One region of the Actinoplanes sp. NPDC048988 genome, then DNA from elsewhere that is predicted to be linked to it. Evidence: riboswitches for the same ligand, from Rfam matches in the RefSeq annotation. Region 1 holds a riboswitch; the other holds the start of a gene.
The links. A riboswitch is a leader RNA that binds a small molecule or an ion and turns the genes downstream of it on or off. The one in region 1 is predicted to bind ZMP and ZTP.

Region 2: another riboswitch for ZMP and ZTP. It lies ahead of ACGFJ7_RS01235 (tetrahydrofolate dehydrogenase/cyclohydrolase catalytic domain-containing protein); the one in region 1 lies ahead of ACGFJ7_RS38160 (glycine hydroxymethyltransferase).

Annotation. Positions count from the first base shown of each region.
Region 1 covers NZ_JBICTW010000018.1:43,398-51,019, reverse strand. The annotation lists gene ACGFJ7_RS38165 (cation:proton antiporter) at 97-1,767, opposite strand; ZMP/ZTP riboswitch at 1,729-1,811, shown strand; gene ACGFJ7_RS38160 (glycine hydroxymethyltransferase) at 1,831-3,258, shown strand; gene ACGFJ7_RS38155 (L-dopachrome tautomerase-related protein) at 3,325-4,389, shown strand; gene ACGFJ7_RS38150 (DEAD/DEAH box helicase) at 4,421-7,102, shown strand; gene ACGFJ7_RS38145 (metallophosphoesterase family protein) at 7,065-7,565, opposite strand.
Region 2 covers NZ_JBICTW010000001.1:246,781-254,402, reverse strand. The annotation lists gene ACGFJ7_RS01235 (tetrahydrofolate dehydrogenase/cyclohydrolase catalytic domain-containing protein) at 82-942, opposite strand; ZMP/ZTP riboswitch at 958-1,043, opposite strand; gene dxs (1-deoxy-D-xylulose-5-phosphate synthase) at 1,144-3,060, shown strand; gene ACGFJ7_RS01225 (PQQ-binding-like beta-propeller repeat protein) at 3,132-4,439, shown strand; gene ACGFJ7_RS01220 (PQQ-binding-like beta-propeller repeat protein) at 4,443-5,807, shown strand; gene ACGFJ7_RS01215 (PQQ-binding-like beta-propeller repeat protein) at 5,848-7,107, shown strand; gene ACGFJ7_RS01210 (response regulator transcription factor) at 7,175-7,622, shown strand, end outside.

The DNA of each region.
Region 1 (7,622 bases):
GGGGGATTCGGAGGCGGGGGTGCGACCAACGCAGTCAGTCTTATCGATGCTCGGTGTTACAGGCAAGTAAAACTGGTTACGGAACTGACGCTCTGCTCAGGATGTATGCCGGGCGGCCTGCCGGAGGTCCAGTTCGTCGATGATCTCGCGGGCGGCGTCCTGGCCGACCCGGTGATCGCGGACCGCGGTGGCCAGGGCGAGCCGCTGAGCGTCGAAGCTCGCGTCGAGGTCCGCCGCCGGCTGGGCGGCGGCCTCGGCGACGATCCGCTCGGCCTCCTCGCGGTCGGCCTGTTCCTCGGCGTGCTCGCCGGCCAGGTCGAACTTCAGCTTGCGGGCCAGCCAGCCGATCGTGGTGCCCTGGATCAGCAGGGTGCCGAGCGTGACGATCAGCGCGATGGCCTGGATGGCGTCGCGGCCGGGGAACGGCGCGCCCGACGCCGTGTGCTCCGGGATACCGGCCGCGGCGGCCAGCGTGAGGATGCCGCGCATGCCCGTCCAGCCGACCAGCAGGATCTCCTTGCGCGTCGGCGGCTCCTGCGGCTTCAGGCCGCGCTTGCGGCGCTCCTCCTCGTGCCGCTGCCAGCGGGCGCGGTAGTAGACGTCCTCCTTGATCCGGCGCTTGCGGCGAGTGTCCCGGCGCCGGTAGCGCTCGAACAGCACGAAGACGCCGAACAGCCGGAAGAGGATCGCCACCACCAGCAGCACCCCGGCCGCGACCAGGGTGCGGGTCAGGCCCGGCTCCTCTTCCTGGGCCAGATCCCGCAGGACGAACTTCAATTGCAGGCCGATGTATGCGAAGACGAAGGTCTCCAGCAGGAAGTCGATCACCGGCCAGACGTTGTTCTCCTGGATCCGGGTCAGGTAGCCGCCCGGATACTGGAAGTTGGGGTCGAGCGACAGGTTCAGCGTGATCGCGAAGGCGGCCGCCACCACGGCCAGGATGCCCGAGGCGTGTGCCTCCTCCGCGGCCAGGAACGCGGTGAACGGCACCAGCAGCACCAGCGCCGTCTCGAGCGTCGGATTGCGCAGCCGTTTGCGGATCAGCAGGGCCACCGAGGACAGCGCGGCACCGATGAGCACCCCGAGGGCCGCGTTGCGGAAGAACTCGGCCACACCGCCGCCGAAGGTCGCGTGCTCGCCGTTCACCGCGCCCACCGCGATGGCGAACAGGGTCAGCGCGGTCGCGTCGTTGACCAGGCTCTCGCCGGTGAGCACGGAGGTGGCCCGCTTCGGCAGCCCCATCTCCTCCCCATGCGACACGGTGGTGATCGTGTCCGGCGGCGCCAGCACCGAGCCCAGCACGAAAGCGGTGGCCAGCCCCAGCGTCGGCAGGATCCACGAGGTCACGTAACCGAGCACGCCGGCGGTCAGCACCACGAGGATCACACCGAGGTTGATGATCGGGCGCAGGTTCGCCCCGAACGACGCGAACGACGCCCCGCGGGTCGCCGAGTAGAGCAGCGGCGGCACCACGAGCGCGAGGATCACCTCGCTCTCGAGCTCGAGCCGCGGCACCCCCGGAATGAAGGATGCCGCGGCCGCGAGCACCACGATGATCCAGCCGGGCTCGACGCCCCGCCGCTTGGCCAGCGACGAGACCGCGATGCCGCAGCCGATGATCAGCAGGATCTGTACGCCGTTCACTCCGATCACCCTAGTAAGTGATCGTTTCCACGGGGGTCCCGTCAGCGCCGGATCAGCGCGAACCCGTTCTCGCCCGGTATGCTGGCCCCGGGCCGTGACTGGCGCGTTCGGATGGGCCACCATCGGGGAGCGGCTCCTCTGACCTGCCGTGCGCCTGGGCCTCTTCATCGTGATAGGGAGGTCCTTGTGTCTGCTGAGTTGAACGCCGAATCCGCCGCTTTCCGCTCCGCCCTCGAGGTGGTCCGGTCCGTCGAGCCCCGCATCGCCGACGCGATCGCCAAAGAGCTGCACGACCAGCGCGAGTCGCTGAAGCTGATCGCCAGTGAGAACTACGCGTCCCCGGCCGTCCTGCTCGCGATGGGCAACTGGCTCTCCGACAAGTACGCCGAGGGCACCATCGGCCGCCGCTTCTACGCCGGCTGCCAGAACGTCGACACCGTCGAGGCGGTCGCCGTCGAGCACGCCAAGGCTTTGTTCGGCGCCGAGTACGCGTACGTGCAGCCGCACTCCGGCATCGACGCCAACCTGGTCGCGTACTGGGCCATCCTGGCCGACCGGGTCGAGGTTCCGTACCTCAAGAAGTTCGAGAAGCGGCAGGTGAACGACCTGACCGACGCCGAGTGGGCCGAGCTGCGGGCCGCGTTCGGCAACCAGCGCATGCTCGGCATGTCGCTCGACGCCGGCGGCCACCTCACCCACGGCTTCCGCCCGAACATCTCCGGCAAGATGTTCGACCAGCGCAGCTACGGCGTCGACCCGGCCACCGGCCAGATCGACTACAAGGCCCTGCGCGACACGGCGAAGGAATTCAAGCCGTTGATCATCGTGGGCGGCTACTCGGCCTACCCCCGCAAGGTGAACTTCGCGACGCTCCGCGAGATCGCCGACGAGGTGGGCGCGACCTTCATGGTCGACATGGCGCACTTCGCCGGCCTGGTCGCGGGCAAGGTCTTCACCGGCGACTTCAACCCGATCGAGCACGCGCACATCGTCACCACCACCACCCACAAGAGCCTGCGCGGCCCGCGCGGCGGCGCCGTCTTCGCCCAGGAGTCGCTGGCGTCCCAGGTCGACCGCGGCTGCCCGATGGTGCTCGGCGGCCCGCTGGCCCACGTCATGGCGGCCAAGGCCATCGCGTTCGCCGAGGCCCGCCGCCCCGAGTTCGCCACGTACGCCCAGCAGATCGTCACGAACAGCCAGGCGCTGGCCGAGGGCCTGCTCAAACGGGGCGTCCAGCTGGTCAGCGGCGGCACCGACAACCACCTGGTGCTGATCGACGTGCACCCGTTCGGCCTCACCGGCCGCCAGGCCGAGCAGGCCCTGCTCGACAGCGGTGTCGTGACGAACCGCAACGCCATCCCGAACGACCCGAACGGCGCCTGGTACACCTCCGGCATTCGCGTGGGCACCCCGGCGCTCACCTCGCGTGGCCTCGGCGCGGCCGAGATGGACACCATCGCCGAGCTGATCCACACGGTCCTGAGCAGCACGAAGCCGGCCGAGGGCTCCAAGGCCAAGTTCCAGCTCGACGAGGCGGTGTCCGAGAGCGTCAGCAAGCAGGCCAACGAGCTGCTCGCAGGCTTCCCGCTCTACCCGTCGGTCGACCTGGGCTGACCCGTGTGACCCGGGTGGGTTCGTCCCACCCGGGTTACCTGCTCCAGGCCTGGGTAACCGCCCGAGATGACAGCTCTGGAAACTGTTCACACCTTCGAGTCGGGCCCGATGCCCACCGGCGTCAGCGTCTCGCACACCGGCCGCGTGTTCGTGAACTTCCCCAAGTGGGGCGACGACGTGCCGTTCACCGTGGGGGAGATCCGCGACGGCGAGGTGCACCCGTTCCCCGACCAGGACTGGAACAGTCCGCGGGACGAGGGCGACGCCGAGGCGCTGGTCTCGGTGCAGAGCATCGTCGTCGACCCGGCCGACCGGCTGTGGATCCTCGACACCGGCAGCCCGATGTTCCAGCCCACGAAGCCGGGCGGCCCCAAGCTGGTCTGCGTCGACCTCACCACCGACCAAGTCGTCCGGACGATCACCTTTTCACCCGAGGTGGCGCTGCCCACGACGTACCTCAATGATGTCCGTTTCGATCTGCGCCGCAACGCCGCCTACATCACCGACTCGTCCGACCAGGGCCCGAACGGCCTGATCGTCGTCGACCTGCGGACCGGCGAATCCTGGCGGCGGCTGCACGACCACCCGTCCACCAAGGCGCTCCCGCCGCCGGAGATGCTGCCCATTGTGGAGGGTGTCCCGTTCCTGGAACGGCCGAAGGACGGGCCGCCGCAGCCGGTGAAGATGGGCTCGGACGGCATCGCCATCGCCGCCGACGGCTCCCGCGTCTACTACTGCCCGCTGATCTCGCGTCGCTGGCACAGCGTGTCGGCCGAGGCGCTGTTCGATCGGGGCTTGAGCGACGCCGACGTGACGGCCACGGTCGTCGACGAGGGCGACAAGGGCGGCGGCTCCGACGGCCTCGAAACCGACGACCAGGGCCGTTTCTACCTGACCGACTGGGAGCACAACGCCGTCCTGCGCCGCCTGCCGGACGGCACGTTCGAGACCGTGGCCCACGACCCGCGGCTGCTCTGGCCCGACACGATGTCAGTGGCCGACGGCTACCTGTACGTGACCGCCAACCAGCTGCACCGCCAGGCCACGTACCAGAACGGCGACGACAAGCGCACCTACCCGTACCACCTCTTCCGCGTCCCCATCGACGCCGGCCCGGTCCGGTTGCGCTGACCCCTCGTCCGCAGGCGCGAGGGGGCGGGGCGTGACCTCGGGCGGTAGCGTCGTCGCGGTGCAGGCGTCCCGTGTTCTTGCTGCCCTGGCCGAGCTGGCGCCGGCGGGTGGTGACCGCGTCCTGGACGTGACGCGGGGTGGGCTGCCGTTCGTGTGGCTGGACGCGGCGCACAAGGCGCCCCGGAAAGCCGAGGTCAACCGGCTCGCCGCGGTGGGCGCCCTGCACAAGGAGGAGCGGCCGCTGCGGGTCGGGTGGGGCTTCCTGGCCGGCCGGGCCGAGGTCGACGGCAAGCTCACCAAGATCCGGGTGCCGTTGCTCAGCCAGCCGGTGCAGCTCGTGCGGGGGCTGACCGGGTACACGGTGGCGCCGGCGGGCGATCTGGAGATCACGCCGCTGATCGGTGACCGGGATCTGGCCGCGGCGCTGGAGGCCGCGCCGGGGCTGGCCCAGCCGGGCTGGCTGGACGCCACCGGCACCAAGGCGTGGCTGTGGTCGGCGGCCCGGGCCACCGGGCTGAGTGTCGACGCGATGGCGACGAGCCGGCGCGCGCCCGGTGATCGTGTGGTGCTGATCCCGTCGGCCGCCCTCTATGTCGCTCGCGATGTCTTCGGCGCCGGTCTGGCCGACAGCCTGCGCAGCTGGGCCGGGCGTGACCTCGGCGGCACGGCCCTGGCCGCCGTCTACGCCGACGAGCCGGCTGATCGGTCCACGGCCGGCGCCGACGGGCCGGTTCTGTCGCCCTTGCCGTTGACGGAGGCGCAGGCCGAAGTGGTGCGGCGGGCCCGGACGGCGCCGATCACGGTGGTGTCGGGGCCGCCCGGCAACGGCAAGAGCCACACCGTGGTCGCGGCCGCCCTCGAGGTGGTGCATCGGGGCGGGTCCGTGCTGGTCGCCACCCAGTCGCCGCACGCGGCCGAGGTGCTGGCCGGGCTGCTCGACCGCTATCCCGGTCCGGTTCCGGTGCTGTTCGGCGACGCCGGCGGGCGGGAGCGGCTCGCGGCCGAGCTGGCCGCCGGCGCCGACCGGGGCGCCGGTGAGGGGCAGCTTCGCGCGGATGTCACGGCCGTTCGGCAGGCGCTTGATTCGGTACGCCGTGAGCGTGCCCTCATCACGGCGGCGCTGGAGGTGGAGCTTCGCGCGGCGGAGCTTCCGGCATGGCAGCCGCTGATTCCCGAGCTGGCGAGCGACGTGCCGGGCGCGTTCTCGGGACGGCATGAGGGGACGCTGGCCGGTGGGAGGCCGGCGCGGTGGTGGACCCGGCTGCGGTTGGGCGCTCGTCGGGGCGTACCCGACGAAAGGGTCATCGAAGCCCTGAAGGCGGCGACCGCGCAGCGGGCGGCGGCCCGGCTGGCCGCGACCGGCGGCACCGACCTGGAACCGCGGTGGGCCGCCCTGCACGCGGCCGAGGCCCGGCTGGCCGAGGCGGTCGGCGCGGCCATGCGCCGGGCCGCGCGCAGTGAGAAACGCTGGGATCGTGAGGCCCGGCGCGGGGCGGCGGCGCTGGCCACGGCGCTGCGGGCGGGCCGGAACCGGCGGCGGGAGCTGCTGGCCCAGCTCGACGCGCCACCGCTGGTCCGGGCGCTGCCGTTGTGGATCGGCACCGTGGCCGACGTGGAGGACCTGCTGCCGGCCGCGCCCGGCATGTTCGACCTGGTGGTGCTGGACGAGGCGTCCCATGTGGACCAGGTGCGGGCGGCGCCGGTGCTGGCCCGGGCGAAGCGGGCGCTGATCGTGGGCGATCCGCGGCAGTTGCGGTTCGTCTCGTTCGTCAGCGACGTCGACGTGGCCGACGTGCTGGCCCGGCACGAGGCGGACGAGAGACTGGACGTCCGCCGGGTCAGCGCCTTCGATCTGGCGGCGGGCGCGGCCGCGACGACTTGGCTGGCCGAACACCATCGCAGCACGCCGCATCTGATCGGCTTCTCGGCGCGGCGCTTCTACGGCGACCGGCTCTCGGTGATGACCCGGACGCCGGCCACCGAGAACATGGACGCCATCGACGTCGTCCGGGTCGAGGGCGACGAGGTCGGCGCCGTGCTCAAACTGGTCGAGGAGCTGGCCGGGACGGTGCGCGGCGGCATCGGGGTGATCTCGCCGTTCCGGGCCCAGGCGGAGGCGCTGGAGGCGGCGCTCGTCGACGCGTACAGCGTGGAGCGGATCGAGGAACTGGGGCTGCGGGTCGGCACGGTGCACTCGTTCCAGGGCAGCGAGGCCGAGGTCGTGATCGTGTCGCTCGGCTTGACCCCGGGCGATCCGCCCGGGCGGCGGCGCTTCGTGGCCGACCCGAACCTGTTCAACGTGATGGTGACCCGGGCCCGGCAGCGGTTGATCGTGGTGACCGCCCTGACCGAGGTGGACGGGCTGATCGGGGAGTTCTTCGAGTACGCGGCCGCGGGGGCGCCCGACCTGACGGACGCGGCCGAGGCGGCGGGGTGGGCCGCCGAACTGGCGGCCGAGCTGGGGCGACTCGGTGTGCGGGCGCGTCCCGGCTACGCGGTCGGCCCGTGGGTGGTCGACCTCTGCGTGGGCGAGCTCGGCGTCATCTGCGGTCCGCACCCCGACGGCGTCGAGGCCCACCTGGCCCGGCAGGGCGCGCTGCACCGGGCCGGCTGGCGCCTGATGGACGCCTTCGCGAGCCGGTGGTCGGAGGATCCGCGCCGGGCCGCCCTCGAGATCACCGCGGCGGCAGCAGGTGCAGTTCCACCTTCGTGAGCCGGCCGTCCTCGACGGCGGCCGTCATGTACGTGCAGTGCGGCTGCCGGCGCCGGTCGGTCGGTGAACCGGGGTTGAGCAGCCGCAGCCCGGTGCCCGCGGTGGTGTCCCAGGGAATGTGCGAGTGCCCGAAGACCAGCAGGTCGACGTCCGGGAATCGTTGCGCGCACCGCTGCTCGCGCCCGTGGGACGGGCCGGTCTCGTGGACGACGGCGAGGCGGAGGCCGTCCAGGTTCTCGTACGCGATCTCCGGAAGCCGGGACCGCAGCCCGGTTCCGTCGTTGTTGCCGTAGCAGGCGATCAGCCTTTTCGACCGTGCCTCGAACGCGTCGAGGGCCGCCTCGTCCACCCAGTCGCCGGCGTGCACGACAACGTCGGCCGCCTCGATCGCCGCCCACAGCGGGGTTGGCAGGTCGCGGGCGCGCTTGGGCAGGTGGGTGTCGCTCGTGAGGACCAGCCGCATAACGACCCAGGGTAGGCGGGAAGCGCTTTCCGAACCAAGATCTACGGAATTGCCGCT
Region 2 (7,622 bases), on a different contig from region 1:
TGCGTCGGAGTTGGGGCGGGGTGCCCGAGCGGAGCGTCCGGCGTGGACGAGCGTGCTCGGGCAGCCCGGCAGTGGAGGGGGTCAGGAAGTTGCGCGTTCGGCGGCCTGGACGGCGTTGCGGAACAGCATCGCGACCGTGGTGGGGCCTACGCCGCCTACGCGGGGCGTGATGGCGCCCGCTACCTCGGCGCAGGACTCGTCCACGTCTGGCAGGAGGCGGCGGCCCTCGTAGCGGACGCCGGCGCCGATGACTGTGGCGCCTGGGCGTACGTGTTCGGGCTGGATGATGCCGGGGACGCCGGCGGCGGCGATCAGGATTTCGGCGCGCTGGGTGTAGCGGGGCCAGTCCTTCACGCCCGTGTGGACCACCGTCACCGCCGCGTTCGCGGTGGGGCGCTTCTGGGCCAGCAGCATCGCCAGTGGGCGGCCCAGGGTCGCTCCGCGGCCCAGGATGACCACCTCGCGGCCGGCTACCGGGATCTCGTAGTGGGCCAGCAGGGCCTCGATGCCGGCGGGGGTGCACGGGAGCGGGCCGGGCATGCCCAGGGACAGGCGGCCCATGTTCAGGGGGTGCATGCCGTCGACGTCCATGTCCGGGTCGAGGGTCTGCAGGGCCGCGTCGTAGTCCAGGTGGGCCGGGATCGGGTACTGGATCAGGACGCCGTGGACGTTCGGGTCCTCGTTGTAGGTGGCGATCACCGACTCCAGGTCCTTCTGGGTCGCGTCGGCCGGCAGGTGCTCGTGGGGGGACTCGAAGCCCAGTTCGGCCGCCTGGCGCTGCTTGATGCGGATGTATCCGGCGCTCGCGTCGTCGTCGCCGACCAGGATGGTGGCCAGGCTCGGGGTTACGCCTCGGGCGCGCAGGCGGGTCACGCGGTCGGCTACGTCGGCTAGGACGGCCTCGGCCACGGGGGCGCCGGGCAGGAGACGGGCTGAAGGCATGGCTGACTCCGCAGGCACGGGTGCCCAGGCGGTCGACTCCCCGTGGCGAGCGCTCCCCGATGGTTGACCCATCCTCTGTGCCGCCAGTCGCGTTCGTACGACAAGCATGCCAGAGGGAACTTGTGACAGTTGTGTGTAGGACACCGCATCGAAACCTCTTGGCGGATGCGCCACGGCGCCACGCCGATAGACTTTCCCCCCATGAGCGAATCCCTCCCCGCCTCCGACGGTCTTCTTTCCGGTGTCACCTCACCGGGTGACCTCAAGCGCCTCAGCCCCGACCAGCTGACCCTGCTGGCGGCGGAGATTCGCGACTTCCTGGTGGCCAAGGTGTCGCGGACCGGTGGTCACCTCGGGCCCAACCTGGGTGTGGTCGAGACCACTCTGGCCCTGCACCGGGTCTTCGACTCGCCGCGCGACCGCGTGCTCTTCGACACCGGGCACCAGGCGTACGTGCACAAGATCGTGACCGGGCGGCAGGACGGCTTCGACATGCTGCGGCAGCGGGGCGGGCTCACGGGTTATCCGAGCCGGGCCGAGAGCGAGCACGATCTGATCGAGAACTCGCACGCGTCGACCGCCCTGTCGTACGCGGACGGTCTCTCCAAGGCTTTCGCCCTGCGCGGTGAGGACCGGCACGTGGTCGCCGTCGTCGGTGACGGCGCGCTGACCGGTGGCATGTGCTGGGAGGCGCTCAACAACATCGCCGCCGCCAAGAACCGGCTGGTCATCATCGTCAACGACAACGGCCGGTCGTACGCGCCGACCATCGGCGGGCTGGCCGACCACCTGAGCACGCTGCGGCTCAACCCGGGCTACGAGCGGGTGCTCGACCTGGTCAAGGACGCGCTGGGCAACACGCCGGTGGTGGGCAAGCCGGTGTACGAGGTGCTGCACGCGGTCAAGCGCGGCATCAAGGACGCGGTGAGCCCGCAGCCGATGTTCGAGGACCTGGGCATCAAATACATCGGTCCGGTCGACGGGCACGACGTCCAGGCGATGGAGTCGGCGCTGCGCCGGGCCAAGGGCTTCAACGCCCCGGTCATCGTGCACTCGGTGACCCGCAAGGGCTACGGATACCGGCCGGCCGAGCAGGACGAGGCCGACTGCCTGCACGGGCCGGGCGCCTTCGACCCGCAGACCGGCGCGCTGACCGCCAAGCCGTCGGTCAAGTGGACGCACGTGTTCTCCGAGGAGCTTGTGAAGATCGCCGACGAACGGCTGGACGTGGTCGGCATCACCGCGGCCATGGCCGAGCCGACCGGCATCGCCGAGCTGGCCCGCAAATACCCCGAGCGGGTGTACGACGTGGGCATCGCCGAGCAGCACGCGGCCACCTCGGCCGCCGGGCTCGCGATGGGCGGCCTGCACCCGGTCGTCGCCGTCTACGCCACCTTCCTCAACCGCGCGTTCGACCAGGTGCTGCTCGACGTGGCGATGCACGAGCTGCCGGTGACCTTCGTGCTCGACCGGGCCGGCATCACCGGGCCGGACGGGCCGAGCCACTACGGCATCTGGGACATGAGCGTCTTCGGCGCCGTGCCCGGCCTGCGGATCGCCGCGCCGCGCGACGCCGCCACCCTGCGCGAGGAGCTGCGCGAGGCGGTGGCGGTCGACGACGGCCCGACGATCGTGCGGTTCCCGACCGGTTCGGTCGCGGCCGACCTGCCCGCGGTGCGCCGGATCGGCCAGGTCGACGTGCTGCGCGAGGACGAGCGCAAGGACGTGCTGCTGGTCGCGGTGGGCTCGTTCGCGGCCCTGGCGATGGATGTCGCCGGCCGGCTGGCCGAGCAGGGCTACGGCGTCACGGTGGTCGACCCGCGCTGGGTGCGCCCGGTGCCGATCGAGCTGGCCGGCCTGGCCGCGCAGCACCGCCGGGTGGTCACCGTCGAGGACGGCATCCGGGCCGGCGGCGTCGGTGACGCGGTGGCCGCCGCGCTGCGCGACGCCGACGTGGAGGTGCCGCTGCGCGACTTCGGCGTCCCGGCCGGTTTCCACCCGCACGGCTCCCGGGGCGAGATCCTCGCGTCCCTCGGCCTGACCGCCCAGGACATCGCGCGCGAGGTCATCGGCTGGGCCTCGCGGCTCGAGGCGGACGCGGAGCCCGCGCAAGCCTGATTAAACGCTGAAAAGCCGCGGAACGGATTCTGACCGGGGCGACACCGTTATCTGCTCGTTACCTTTGAGGTATGAGCGTTGCCGGCAACACGGTGATCATCGACCTCGGTCTTGATCGGGGCGAGCCTGAGACGTACGGCTCACCCAGCCGTTCCGCGTTCCCGGGCTGGTTCCCCGCGGCCGTTCTGGCCGTGCTCGTCCTGTTCACCGCGACCGCGTCGGCCCAGCCGGCCAAGTCGCCGATCCGGCAGGTCTTCAGCCTCCAGATCGGCCCGGCCGACGCGTACGCGATGAGCGACGACGGCCAGCTCCTGGCCCAGACGTTCGGGCTGCTCAGCTCGTACGACCTTCAGTCCGGCCGAACCCTGTGGGAGGCCGGGCAGTCCACCCCGGCCTACCGCCTGCGCCTGGGCGGCGGCCTGGTGTTGATGCGCCCCTGGAACGCCGGCACCAACGACCCTGGCACCACCGCCGTCTCGGTGACCGACGGGGTGTCCCGCTGGACCCGCGCCGGTCAGGTGGTCACCGTGGCCGGCTCGCCCACCCTGCTCGCGGTCACGCCCCGGCGCAGCCAGTCCGGCGCCGGCCGGCGCGTCGAAGGGCCGATCCAGGCGGTCGACCCGATGACCGGCCGGACCCGGTGGACCGTGCCGGTGCCGGGCAGCGCCGTGCTCACCGGACTGCCCGGGCCGGGTGACGCCGGCACCCGGATGCTGCTGGTCCACGACAACCGCACGATGGAGGTCCGCGACCTCGTCACCGGCGAACAGCTGGTCAGCCGCCAGGTGCCGCCGGCCGACTACGATCCGGCCAACCCGGCCGTCGTCAGTGGCCTGATCCTGCTGCGGCACCCCGGAAACCCCGGCATGGAGATCTCCGCGTACGACCCGGAGACGCTGCGCAACGTGTGGACCATGCCGGCCGACGGCGCGTACGACATCCAGGAGTGCGGCCTGCTGGCCTGCCTGAGCGGGCCGGACGGGATGCGGGCGATCGACCCGTTCACCGGCGACGTGCGCTGGCGGCAGCCCGAGTGGCGGGGCCTTCAGCGGTTCGGGGCGATGTACGTCGCGTACGGCTCACCGGAGCACACCTCGACCCTCGGCCTGATCGACCCGGACGCCGGAACGCTCCAGGTCGACCTCACCGGCTGGCGCCCGGTCACCGGCAGCGGCCTCGACGGCCACCTGCTGGTGACGCGCTCGGTCGAACCGGGAAGCCGTACCATGGTCGCCGTCGCCCGGCCGGGTGAACGCCGTCCACGGCTGCTGGCCGATCTGCCCACGGGCACCGGCGACTGCCAGTCGGCGCCGAGCCGGCTGGTCTGCCGCACGATGTACGGCCAGCTCGTCGTCTGGGCGTACGGCCTGAAGGGTTGAGCATTGGCGCTGATCGAGCTGGACCTGACCGCCCAGCCCGACCCGGCGCCCAGCTCGCCGCCACCCGCCCACCGTTACCGGCTCGGTGGCCTGATCCTCGCGGCCGTGCTCGTGATCGCCCTGGGCGCCTCGGTGCCGGCCGAGCCGGTGCTCTGGCGCTATCTCGGCTCGGTGCCGGTCACCCGCGGCCTGGACGAGCCGTTCGAGCTGGCCGGCGGCGGCGTCTACACGATGAACGTGATCGGGCACGGCCGCGACGTGATCGCGTGGAGCCTGGCCGAGCCGCCGCGGCAGCTCTGGAAGACCCGCTATCAGCTGCCGGAGGAGAACCCGGACGGTCTCGGCTACGGGGGCTTCCACCTCGACCAGGCCGGCGACGTCGCCCTGAGCTCGCACGGGCCGATCACGACGGTGCTCGACCGGCACAGCGGTCAGGTCCGCTGGTCGGTGCCGATGGGGGTGGCCCCGCTGGCCGGCGGCCGGATCGGGCTCGTCCAGGAGCCGCGGTTCCGGCCCGGCACGGTCTACGACCAGAAATCCGGCGACCCGGGCCCGATCTATTTCACGGCCACCGGTGAGCCGCATGTGCAACCGCCGACCCGCACCGACCTGAGCGGCGTCGACCTCTACACCGGGGCGAAGGTCTGGACGGTCAGCGCCGCCGGTGCGGTCGTCGCCACCGTCGCGCCCGGCGATCGGCCGGCCGTGCTGCTGCTCACCTCGGACGGGCTCGAGCGCATCGACGGCGTCACCGGGAAGGTGCTCCGCCGGACGGCCCTGCCCGAGGTCGAGGGGCGGTCGCCGATGAGCGGGGAACTCGTCGGCGACCAGATGATGATCTATTACCACAACACCGACGGCTATCTGGCGTACGAGGCCGCGTACTCACCGGAGACCCTGGCCGCCGCCTGGACGCGCCCGGTGCCGCAGGTCATGGTCCAGGCGGCCGTCTGCTCGGGGCTGACCTGCGGGAACACCCCGTCGGGGCTGGAGGTGCTCGACCCGGCGACCGGCCGGCCGCGATGGCGGGCGCCCGCCAGCGTCGATGTGACCCGCTACGGCCGCTACGTTCTCGAGACGGAGAACCAGAGCGGAGAGCCCGTACGCCTCGTCGACCTGGCGACCGGGGCCCCGCGCGCCGACCTGTCGGGCTGGCGGGCCCAGGTGCCCGCCGCGGCCGGCCAGCCGATCGTCCTGCGGCGCGGCCTGGAAGGCGGTGTGAGCGAGTTCGGGCTGGTGGACGCGCCGCGCGGCCGGGTCCAGGTGCTCGGCACGACCAGTGTGCCGATCAGCGACTGCGCCTCCGACGCGCGGCACATCGTCTGCCGGGCCGAGGACAGCCTGCGCATTTGGGCATACCGCGGCTAGCCGCCGGGAGCGCACACTGGGGGAGGCCGGGGGAGGCGGCATGACGAACGTCGTGATCGACCTCGGTGAGGCGCCCCGGGACGCCCCACCGCCTCCGCCCGATCCGCCCGTGCCGCTCCGGCTGCTGCTCGCGCTGCTGTCGTGCGCGCTGCTCGCACTGCTGGCCGCAGCCGGGCCGGTGCCCCGCTCGGCGGCGCCGATCGTCGTGCCGGCGAGCCTGGGCGACGCGGTGCACGTCTTCGGTGACCAGATGTTCCTGGTCAGCGGATCGACAGTGGTGGGCAACGGTGTCCGGGTGCGCACGATCGACACGTACCGGCTGCCCTCGGTCCGCCCGGTCGACGGCACGGTCGTGACCGTGTCCGGGGCGATCGACCAGGTGCTGCGGGTGGGCGACACGATCGTGGTGAGCTATCAGCTCGACGCGAGCGGCCGGTGGGCGGTCGTGGCCGTCGCCGCCGGCACCGACGACACGCTGTGGCGCCGGCCGGCCCGGCTGGTCGGGGTGGCCGGCGGTCAGGTGCTGCTGGCGGCCGAGGAGGCCTCGCTGGCGGTGGACGCCGGCACCGGGATGATCCGCTGGTCGGTGATCCGCCCGCCGAACGGGGTGATCACCGAGGCCGGCCCCCGGCCGGGCTACCCGCGCTGGCTGGTGGTCCAGTCGCCGAACGGCCGGCTGGAGACCCGGGACGCGTACACCGGAAAGCTCGTCGCCGGCCGTACCGTGCCGCTCAGATCCGAATATGTCTGGCCGGTCGGCGATCTCATCACCGTCGACACCCGCGACGGTTTCACCGCCTACCATCTGCCCGACCTCACGTTCCGCTGGCGGACCGCGGCCGATCTGTCGCAGAGCTGGATGCAGGCCGACTGCGGCGCCCTGATCTGCACGTTCCGGCAGCAGACGGGCATGGTGGCGCTCGACCGGGAGACCGGGCGGGCGCTGTGGTCCTCGGAGGTCTGGGCGTACGCCGAACCGGCCGGCCCCTACCTGGCGGCCACCCGCCTCGACCGGCGCATCGACGAACCGGCGGTGTGGCTGCTCGACCCGGCGACCGGGAAGGCCGTCGGCGACTTCGGCCGCTGGGAGAGCCTGGGCCGCACCGACGACGGCATGATCTACGGCAAGATCGACGTCCGCGGCGAGTACGTCCTCTACTACGGGCTGCTCGACCCGGTCCGCCAGGCGATCCGGGTCACCGGCGCGGCCTCCGGCGTCTCCGGCAACTGCCGGGCCGCCACCGGGGTGCTGATCTGCCGCCTGCTCGACGCCTCGGTCGCCGTCTGGCCCCTTCGGTAGCCTTTCACTTACGGCCTCTTCACACCCGGTCGACGAGGCTGTACCCGGTTGTCGACGGAGGTCTGCGGTGCGTGTGCTGGTGGTAGAGGACGAGCGGAACCTCTGTGACGCGATCGCCCGGGGGCTGCGCCGCAAAGGCATGGCGGTCGACGTGGCGTACGACGGCCTCCAAGGTCATGAAATGGCCTATGTGACCAGGTACGACGTCGTGATCCTCGACCGTGACCTGCCCGGCATGCACGGCGACGAGATCTGCGCGGCGCTGGTCGAGTCGGGCGCGCTGACCCGGGTGCTGATGCTGACCGCGAGCGGCACGGTCGCCGACCGGGTCGAGGGCCTGCAACTCGGCGCCGACGACTACCTGCCCAAGCCGTTCGCCTTCGACGAGCTGGTCGCCCGCGTGCAGGCGCTGGGCCGGCGGGCCACCCCGGCCGCGCCGCCCGTGCTGACCGTCGGCAACCTCGTGCTCGATCAGACCCGCCGGGTCGTCACCCGCGGCGGCACCCCGATCGACC